3 regions of the Fusibacter fontis genome follow, and region 1 is predicted to be linked to each of the others. Evidence: predicted binding sites of a transcription regulator. Region 1 holds the regulator's gene; each other region holds the start of a gene.
The links. Region 1 encodes Rex, which represses fermentation and respiration genes when NADH is low (regulators of the CRP and FNR family bind a similar motif). Its sites were predicted from a motif close to ATTGTTAANNNNTTAACAAT; they were not measured.
Positions count from the first base shown of each region.

Region 2: ACZ41W_RS11225 (acyl-CoA dehydrogenase) is a predicted target of Rex. The motif match lies at 1,703-1,722, and genes of this name have one in related genera.
Region 3: hypB (hydrogenase nickel incorporation protein HypB) is a predicted target of Rex. The motif match lies at 1,436-1,455, and genes of this name have one in related genera.

Region 1 covers NZ_AP042445.1:2,612,961-2,616,249, forward strand. The annotation lists gene abc-f (ribosomal protection-like ABC-F family protein) at 1-968, opposite strand, end outside; gene ACZ41W_RS11705 (redox-sensing transcriptional repressor Rex) at 1,132-1,776, shown strand; gene ACZ41W_RS11710 (acetyl-CoA C-acetyltransferase) at 1,888-3,066, shown strand; gene ACZ41W_RS11715 (MarR family winged helix-turn-helix transcriptional regulator) at 3,149-3,289, shown strand, end outside.
Region 2 covers NZ_AP042445.1:2,511,753-2,515,041, forward strand. The annotation lists gene ACZ41W_RS11210 (MATE family efflux transporter) at 1-447, shown strand, start outside; gene ACZ41W_RS11215 (hypothetical protein) at 579-1,049, shown strand; gene ACZ41W_RS11220 (hypothetical protein) at 1,161-1,592, shown strand; gene ACZ41W_RS11225 (acyl-CoA dehydrogenase) at 1,736-2,875, shown strand; gene ACZ41W_RS11230 (electron transfer flavoprotein subunit beta/FixA family protein) at 2,935-3,289, shown strand, end outside.
Region 3 covers NZ_AP042445.1:1,721,393-1,724,681, forward strand. The annotation lists gene ACZ41W_RS07760 (FAD-dependent oxidoreductase) at 1-649, opposite strand, end outside; gene hypB (hydrogenase nickel incorporation protein HypB) at 704-1,369, opposite strand; gene ACZ41W_RS07770 (Athe_2463 domain-containing protein) at 1,623-3,289, opposite strand, start outside.

The sequences.
Region 1 (3,289 bases):
TATCCGCTTTTAACACTGGATTTCAAGTCAATTCGAAAGTGCGCTTTGAACAGTCTTGGCTGTTCGATAAGCTCGACATGTGCCAATCGCTTTTCACGAGATTTCGCTCGTTTGGCAAGTTTTTCGGTACCACGCTCTTTAAATTTGCGAATCAATGTTTCTTGTTTTAAGAGCTCTTTTTGCTGGGACTCATATTTTTTAAGTTCAGCCTCATAGTTGGCCTTCTTTTGTGTCATAAATCGCGTATAGTTTCCATTGTACTCTGTCAGTTCACAAGCCTCAATTTCAAAGATGCGCGTTGCGATTTGATCTAAAAAGTAACGGTCATGTGAAATCATGAGGATGGTACCTGGATAGTCTTGTAAAAATGACTCAAGCCACTTGATTGCAGAAATATCTAAGTGATTGGTCGGTTCGTCTAAAAATAGAATATCCGGTTTTCTTAAAAGAAGTTTTGCGACGCCGACGCGCGATTTTTGTCCACCGCTCAATTGGTTGATGGGTTTGTAAAACTCAGACTCCAAAAACCCGAGTCCAGTGAGTACCCCTCGAATTTTGCTATTGATTGAGTATCCGTCAAGCTGGTCAAATGTTGCTTGAACATGACTGTATTCATTTAGCAGTGATTCGCTATGATCGTGCACCATTTGCTCTTCAAGGTGACGCATTTTTTGCTCGATGGCATAAATATCAGAGAAAACCTCTTCGCAGTAATCAAAAATAGGCTGCTGGATATTGAGGTTGGTATTTTGTTCTAAATAACCAATGGTCATGTCTTTAGCAAAAAAAATATCTCCTGAATCCTTCGTTTCATGGCCTGTGAGTATTTTCATTAAAGTGGTTTTGCCAGCTCCGTTAACGCCAATTAAGCCAATTTTATCTTTCGCATTGACAGTGAATGAAACATCGTCTAGAATTGTATCGATACCGAAGGATTTGCATAATCCGGTACAAGAAAGTGCAATCATAAGATCTCCTGTAGGTCCTTTATTGTAGTTCATTGCCACATTATTATAGCTTATATAACCGTAAATAGAAAGACTCTCGGCTATTTTACAAGCTTGTTATTTATTTGACATTCTTTTACAATGAGTGTATAATCTAAAAAAGTCCTGACAACGAGGTGGGTTAATGAAAGATAAAAATATATCAGTTGCAGTTATTAGACGCTTACCGAAGTATCACCGTTACTTAAAAGAATTACTGGATAACGATATCAAGAGAATTTCCTCAAAAGAACTCAGTAAAATGATTGGTTTTACAGCTTCTCAAATTAGACAAGACTTAAACAATTTTGGTGGATTTGGCCAACAAGGTTATGGATATAATGTTGAAGATTTGTATAGTGAAATTGGCAAAATACTTGGATTAACACGTGAGTACAACGTCGTGATCATCGGCGCAGGAAACCTTGGTCAAGCTTTGGCAAATTATGCGAGCTTTAGCAAACTCGGCTTCAAGCTCAAAGCACTCTTTGATGTCAATCCGAAAGTGATTGGACTAAAAATTAACAATGTTGAAGTTTTGGACATGGATGCATTTGAGGCATTTGTTAATGAGAATGACGTTGAAGTAGTTTATATTTGTACCAGTCGAGATGGTGCTCAAGAAGTTGCAAATAAAATTCAAAAGACGAAAGTGAAAGCAATTTGGAATTTTGCACCAGTAGACCTTAAAGTATCCAAAGATGTTGTCGTTGAGAATATCCATTTGGTAGATAATTTGTTGACATTGTCGTACTTTTTAAAAGATACGCCGGCGCCGAACAAAGGCTAGAGGCAAGAAACGAATATTTTTTTAAAATAAGCGGGATAAGGGATGACCTTCTCCCGTTTTTTTGATAAAATAACCCATAGGGATTGAATTAAAATTTTATGGGAGGCAAAAATGAAAGAAGTAGTTATTGTAAGTGCAGTACGTACAGCTGTTGGCTCTTTTGGTGGATCACTTAAAGACATTACGCCAGCTGAACTTGGTGCAACTGTCATTCAAGGTGCGTTAGAGAAAATAAATTTAGCACCTGAAAAAGTGGATGAAGTTATTCTTGGATCGGTTTTACAGTCCGGTTATGGACAAGGAGTATCGCGACAAGCATGGATTAAAAATGGCTATCCAGTTGAAGTTCCTTGTACGACGATTAACATGATCTGTGGATCCGGATTAAAAGCAGTATCTCTTGCGTATCAGTCAATTGTCGCTGGAACAAATGATATTGTGATTGCCGGTGGTACAGAAAATATGAGTATGGCACCTTACCTCATTAAAAATGCCCGTTGGGGACAGCGCATGGGAAATGGAGAGTTATACGATACCATGGTAATGGACGGTTTGTGGGAAGCGTTCAACAATTATCATATGGGTATGACGGCAGAAAACATCGTTGAACAGTGGGGTCTTACGAGAGAAGAGCAAGATCAATTAGCGTATAATTCTCAGAAAAAAGCAGCTGAAGCACGTGCAACAGGCCGATTTAGAGATGAAATTATACCTGTATTTTTGCCAAATAGAAAAGGGGATCCAATTCGTTTTGACGAAGATGAATATATAAAAGAAACGACACTCGAGAAATTAGCAGCTTTAAAACCTGCTTTTAAACGCGATGGTGGAACTGTTACAGCAGGTAATGCCTCAGGAATTAACGACGGCGCTTCTGTGGTGATTGTCATGAGCAAAGAGAAAGCAGATGAACTTGGCATTCAACCGCTTTGTACCATTGCTGCACATGCATCTGCAGGTGTAGATCCTAAAATTATGGGCATCGGTCCTGTACCAGCGACTAAAAAAGCGCTTGAGAGAGCGGGAATTACAGTTGCCGATTTAGATTTAATTGAGGCAAATGAGGCTTTTGCTGCACAAGCATTGGCGGTTGGTAAAGAACTTGGATTTAACCAAGAAATAGTCAATGTCAATGGCGGTGCAATTGCAATAGGTCATCCAATTGGCGCTTCTGGGAACAGAATTTTAGTCACGCTGATTCATGAACTGATTAAAAGAGAAGGACGTTATGGTTTGGCGACGCTTTGTATCGGCGGCGGAATGGGTGAAGCACTGATCATTAAACGATAAATAGCACGTTGTTATGAACACATAATTTTAACCAAACTGGGAATTGCCAATGCAATTCCCTTTAATTGTTATGGAGATGAATATGGCAAATTATTCAAGAGAAATATCGCATATGATGGACCGACTCAATATCAAAACGTTATCTCAGGACAAAAATGGATTTTATCGCAAACATCTGAGTATTAAACTGAACTTGCTGGAAATACTGATGTTAAAGCAGATT
Region 2 (3,289 bases), 100 kb from region 1:
GCAAAACAGTATCGCAGAGTGGTTGAAGGGTATCGAACGGCGATTAAAACTGCGATTATTCTTGGAATTTTTAATACAGTCCTCTTGTTTTTTGGAGCAAAATGGCTGTTTATGATTTTTGTTAGAGAGCCAGATGCCATTGCCTTAGGAGTGGATTATCTGAAGATTCTCGCGTTGTCACAGCTTTTTATGTGCATTGAAATCACCTCTTCTGGAGCTTTTAACGGCATTGGAAAGACAGAACCTGCAGCAATTACCAGCATCATCTTTAATTTACTGAGAATTCCCATGGCGCTGTATTTTAGCAAGATGACATTTTTAGGACTCAATGGTATTTGGTGGAGTATTACCATTAGCAGCATATTCAAGGGAATCATCGTCTACATTTGGTTTGGTTTAATTGTTAAGACAAAACCCGAATTTGATTTAAATGAGGTCAATTGTTAAAACCATGCGTGGAGTTATTTCGAATCATTAAAATGAATATTAATAAAACGTACGATATTGTTAACATGGATTTTATTGTATTTGCAACTGTTCTATGGTATTTTTAACACATGAATTTCAAGGAGTTAAAGATGAACATAGAAAGATTTAAATCGGTAAGTCCAAATGGATTTTCACCGTTAGATATTATATTAGAATGGAAACGCGACGGTGTCGTGATGCATCATGGTAATGAGCTGAGTATGAACATTATCAAGCAAAACGGCAAATTAACATGCCCAGATGAAAGTGTGGATAAAGTCGTGATCGATTGTATTTCCAAACTTGACGATGGTCTTTCATCCATCATTCGAGAAGCGAGACGCATCTTGAAAAAAGATGGTCGGTTGTTCATTTCTATAGAAGAAAAAACGACGACGTTTTCATTTTGGGGAAAGTTTCTTCAAAAATGGAATGATAAAAGCCTTGTCGATCAGATCGCCGAGATGATCTCAGATGAAGGACTCTTAATCGATAAAAATTTTATTGTAGATGGGTCTAAAATCTATCTTGAAATCGTCAAACTTGAAAGTGAATATTTAAAGAAGAAAATCAGAATGTAAGGAATTCTTGTAGATTTAAGAATTTACTGTAGATTTAAGAGTTTCTTGTTGATGTAGAAAGTTGTTGTTTGTGATACAATAAGACAAAATTGTTCGTTCATCGAGGGCCTTATGTGTGAAAAAAGTAATTTGCAGTTTCTATATCAATGGAAAATATTAGCTGAAGATAAGCAGGCAAAGGATGACGCTTGTTTTTTTGAGACTGAAAAGGTCCTGTATGAAATCGGAATTCGAACGCGTGTTGAAAAACGAGTGGATGAAGATGGCAAGGGCGATGGAGAGGGTTATTTACTGTTGGTGCCTTTAAAAGATTTTGAAGTGGCATATGCGCTATATTCAGGCGAAGTCAAGCGCGTGATAACAGAGCCTAAGGAAACGTATCATGTTTTTGAAGATGATCTGTCCTATAAAAACAAGAATTTATATCGCAATCGATATGAGAACTTAGTATGCAAACGCAACAGCAGACGGTATCTGTATTTAGGAATTGCCATAGCAATCATGCTTTTTTTGCTCAAAACGATGAGTCACTTTTTTATATAATCGAAGGAATAAAGCCATTAAATTACGGACCAAAATAAATTATCTTGTTGGATATTTTAACAATTAATGTTAAAATGGTCGCATGGGGATAGTTTATTTTTTTTCGCATCAAAGTTAAATATTTAACAAAACGGAGGGAGCAAATGAAATTTGAATTAACAAATGAAGATCTCATGATGCGTGATATGTTTAGAACATTCACGAAAAATGAGGTAGAACCAATCGCTGCAGAAATCGATGACTTAGAAAGATTTCCAGAAGAAACTGTTAAAAAAATGGCAACCCTTGGGATGATGGGTGTCCCATTCCCAAGAGAGTACGGTGGTGCTGGTGGTTCATACTGGCAATACATCAACCTCGTTGAGGAATTAGGCGTTTCATGTGCAACGACTTCTGTTGTCGTATCTGCACATACGTCTCTATGCGCTGCACCAATTTATGAATTTGGTACAGAAGAGCAAAAACAAAAATATTTAGTGCCCCTTGCAAAAGGCGAGAAAATTGGAGCGTTTGGTTTGACTGAACCAAATGCAGGTACGGATGCTTCGGGACAACAGACGACGGCAGTTAAAGATGGTGATCACTATATTTTAAATGGCAGTAAAATATTTATCACCAACGCGGGTTATGCAGATACCTATATCGTAATTGCGATGACTGATCGTTCTCTTGGACTTAAAGGTATTTCAGCATTTATCGTAGAAGCAGGTACACCAGGATTTACCATTGGAAAAAAAGAGAAAAAATTGGGAATCCGCGGTTCAAGTACATGTGAGTTGATTTTTGAAGATTGTAAAATCCCTGTTGAAAATATGTTAGGTGGAGAAGGCAAAGGCTTTAAAGTTGCCATGATGACACTTGATGGAGGCCGTATCGGTATTGCTGCACAAGCACTTGGTATTGCTCAAGGCGCTTATAACGAAGCGGTTAAATATGTCAAAGAAAGAAAACAATTTGGAAAGCCGATTGCTGCATTCCAAAATACGCAATTTGTGATTGCTGATATGAAAACAAAAATTGAAGCTGCACGTTTACTCGTGTACAATGCTGCTTATAAAAAAGGCAACAAAATGCCTTATGCTCAAGATGCTGCAATGGCAAAATTATTCGCATCTGAAGTGGCAATGGAAGTGACGACTAAAGCAGTTCAATTATTTGGTGGCTATGGATATACACGTGAATATCCAGTGGAAAGAATGATGAGAGACGCTAAAATTACCGAGATTTACGAAGGTACAAGCGAAGTTCAAAGAATGGTTATTTCTTCATCTGAATTAAAATAATCCAATCATTCATAGTCAAAAGACATTCAGTTCTATAATTGTGTAAATGGAGGCAAACGATGAAAATTGTTGTATGTATAAAACAAGTTCCTGATACCAACGAAGTTAAGTTGGATCCAAAAACAGGTACGCTGATTCGAGATGGCGTTCCAAGTATCATTAACCCAGATGACAAAGCTGGATTAGAAGCAGCACTTAGATTAAAAGATCAATACGGTGCACATATTACCGTGGTAACGATGGGTCCCCCACAAGCAAAAGTTGCTTTGCAGGAAGCTTATGCCATGGGTGCAGATCGCGTGATTTTACTCACAGACAGAGTATTTGCTGGCGCAGATACACTTGCGACATCGACGACGATTGCAGCTGCACTTAAAAAATTAGAATATGATTTAGTGATTACAGGAAGACAAG
Region 3 (3,289 bases), 890 kb from region 1:
TCGAAGTACGGCACGAACAATCTGACACCGAGAAAATCGTCGCTTCATTTAAATGTTTAGATACTTCTTCATAGCTCGCTCTTCTTGAATCGCCATCGATGGCTCTTTCAATTGGAAGTACGCGCATTGGACCAGCGCCTATTGGCATGATACCAGCAGCCATAGGGCCTTTTTTCGTTCCGAAATAATAAAATGCTTCAGCAACTTGTGGGTATTTTGCCACGAGTTCTTTGTTGTTGTTAATCATTTCAAGGTGGCCAGGTACAAAGATATCTTGCCAGTACATATCCACGCCGTTCACTGTGTTCACAAATGCCACACCTGCCCAAGCGATGTGCTCAAGCGCTGCTTTTACTTTTTCGTATGGCTCACCAGAAGCTTTTGCTACGTCTTCAGCACTGAGTTTTTTTCTAAACTCTAAATGGCAAGCAATTTTTGCTTGAAAAGGATCTAAAATTGGCTCTAAGCAGTAGTATTCTGGACCAAATGGAATCGCTTCTCTACTTGTACCCGCTTTTGTTCGGCCAATTTTGTTTGCTAAGTCTAATATTTCTTGTCTGTATGGTCTGCCATTGACATCCGCCCATGAAAATGCAAACTCAAATCTTTTGGATTTGTTTAAGTTGGTTTTTTGATCTGGTTTTGACATGTTATACTCCTTTTGTGCACTCGCACTGACTCATAATGATTTAAATGATTTAAATTATTTAAATTCTTTTACTGATTTTTCAAGCCATGCAGCCCATTTTTCAACACCTTCGCCTGTTTTTGCTGAAATTGGGATGATTTCCATATTCGGGTTGAGTTTTCTAACGCGTTCTTCCACTTTAGCTAAGTCAAAATCAAAATAAGGAAGTGTATCGATTTTGTTAATTAATAGGACATCACAGATAGAAAACATCAGTGGATATTTAAGTGGTTTGTCGTCTCCTTCAGGAACGCTAAGAATCATCGCATTTTTAACTGCGCCTGTATCAAACTCCGCAGGGCATACGAGATTTCCGACATTTTCTAAAATAACCAAGTCAAGACCTTCATATCCAAGTCCTTCAAGTCCTTGTTTTGTCATATCTGCATCTAAATGGCACATGCCGCCAGTATGGAGCTGAATGACTTTAACACCTGTTTCTGAAATCGTTTGTGCATCTACGTCAGAATCGATATCCGCTTCCATAACGCCGATTGCGAGATTGTTTTTCAAATGATTTAACGTCTTGACCAATGTTGTTGTTTTTCCAGCCCCTGGTGATGCCATTAAATTTAATAAGAATGTTTTCTTTTCTTTTAGTTCTGTTCTTAATAAATCTGCTTGATGATTATTGTCTTCAAAGATGCTCTCTTTGATTTCCATCACTTTGAATTTCTCCATAAGATTCCCTCCTCTAACCGCTCGGATTCTTTGTTTATTAACACAATTGTACGAAAAATTAAAATGACTGTCAAAAAAATAACAACATTGATATTTCAATGTTGTTACTATTTGTATTTCATGTTGTGTTGACATTTTTTCGGTGCGTATTTTTATCTAAAATCGCTGATTTTCTAATCGATATGCTCATTTAATTGTAAGTATAACTTGAATGTAAAATATCGCATCATATTCTTGTATACATTTAAACAATCTATCGATATTTCGGTTGTACATAGAGCAAATCATAAATATTTCCAGTGATTTCAATGCCTGAGACCTCTTTGTATTTTACAGTTGACCCTTTTTTTACCTGTATTGAAATCCAGTAAGGTTGTGCACATCGATTGTTCTCCCAGTCTAATGTCATTTTACATAAAGGTAACACATACTCGACAACATATACATCTCCAGCGCTTGTGGATTGTTCTTTCTTTAACATTAATGGAAACGCAACCTCAAATCCCGTCTCATCGCGATAGAGATAGGTTTGGCCTTTTGTATTTGTGTAACGCATCGCCATGAGTTCAGGCGAGCACGTCATTGTCACTTGTTCTGGTTTGCCTTTTATGAGCACTTCAATGCGCACGGTTTCATACGAAAGAAATCTAAGTGGATTGAGCGCTAATCTAGTTCCCCATACATCTTGCTGGCCACGCCAATGATTCCAGTAACCTTTAATCTCTGCCTTGACTATCTGTATTCCCACGTAATTCTTTACGACGCCATCTACTGCTTGATTGCCACTTGGTGTCTGTGCAGTAAATTCAAATTGGTACTGATCGTCTGGAAGATCCTCTGGAACCTCTAATTGTCCTTCAAAAGTATTTGGAATGCTCTTTGATTTCGTTAAAATGACATCTTGTTGAAAATGTGTTCCCTGAAAAAGTGTTACGACAACACTTGAAGCGTATTTATTCACTGCCGCTGTAAATTTCATCATTCCTCCCGCTTCAAATCCATCAACTTGACCCTTAACAGTAATCGGCGTTCGAATCGTAAATGGAAGCTTTATCACTTTTTGAATACTTGGATTCGAAACAGACTGCGCGGTACATTCAACATAATATGTGCCATCTTTGAGTGTTGGGTTCAGTGTAAATACTTGATCTGTATAATGATATTTATTCCCTATTTTGTTATAATTTGGAATTTGCGAGCTGAATAATAACGCCTTCTCATCCAGCGTTTGTCCTTGCGCATTCTTTAATTTGATTTTGAGTGTATGTGGTAAATGGTAATTGGTGGCGAGTTGGTGAACGACGATGCTTTCTGATGCGGGAACTGAACTGATACTAAATGCCACATCCATTGGTTTTAATTGTCCCCATAACTGCATCGGCGCTTCTGAATCAAGCGTAAATGTCTTTGTCTTTTCATCACTCCACGCACCCTCAATGTCTTTGACCATGTATCTCAGTTCATACGTACCTGGTGTGAGGTTATCTGGAATAGAATAGATCCATACATTATCACCCGATGTTTTTCGGTACATGATTTTGCGCTCTCTGATGCCTCTTTGTGCATCGGTGTATTGATGATCGAGGTCATACGATAAATCGACCCATGATGTTTTGTAACTGGATGTTGAAGGGTTGTAGTCCCAATCGAGGGTAAAATCTGCAATGGGTCTACGGTGTACGTATATGTCCAGTTTGGCAATGTTGGAATCCTTACTAAACGTCGCCTTTCCCACTGGTACGTCTTTGACCTTTCGATAAATGGAATACATGCCAGGCTTCGAGAACGATGTACGTGGTACATTGCTGAAAGACGTATTCACATCACTAAATGCTGAAAACGTTCCTGTTTCAAGTCCTTGTGAGTTATCATAGTAATTTGGATTGTGAACCACTTCATAACCGATTTCAGTGATTGGAT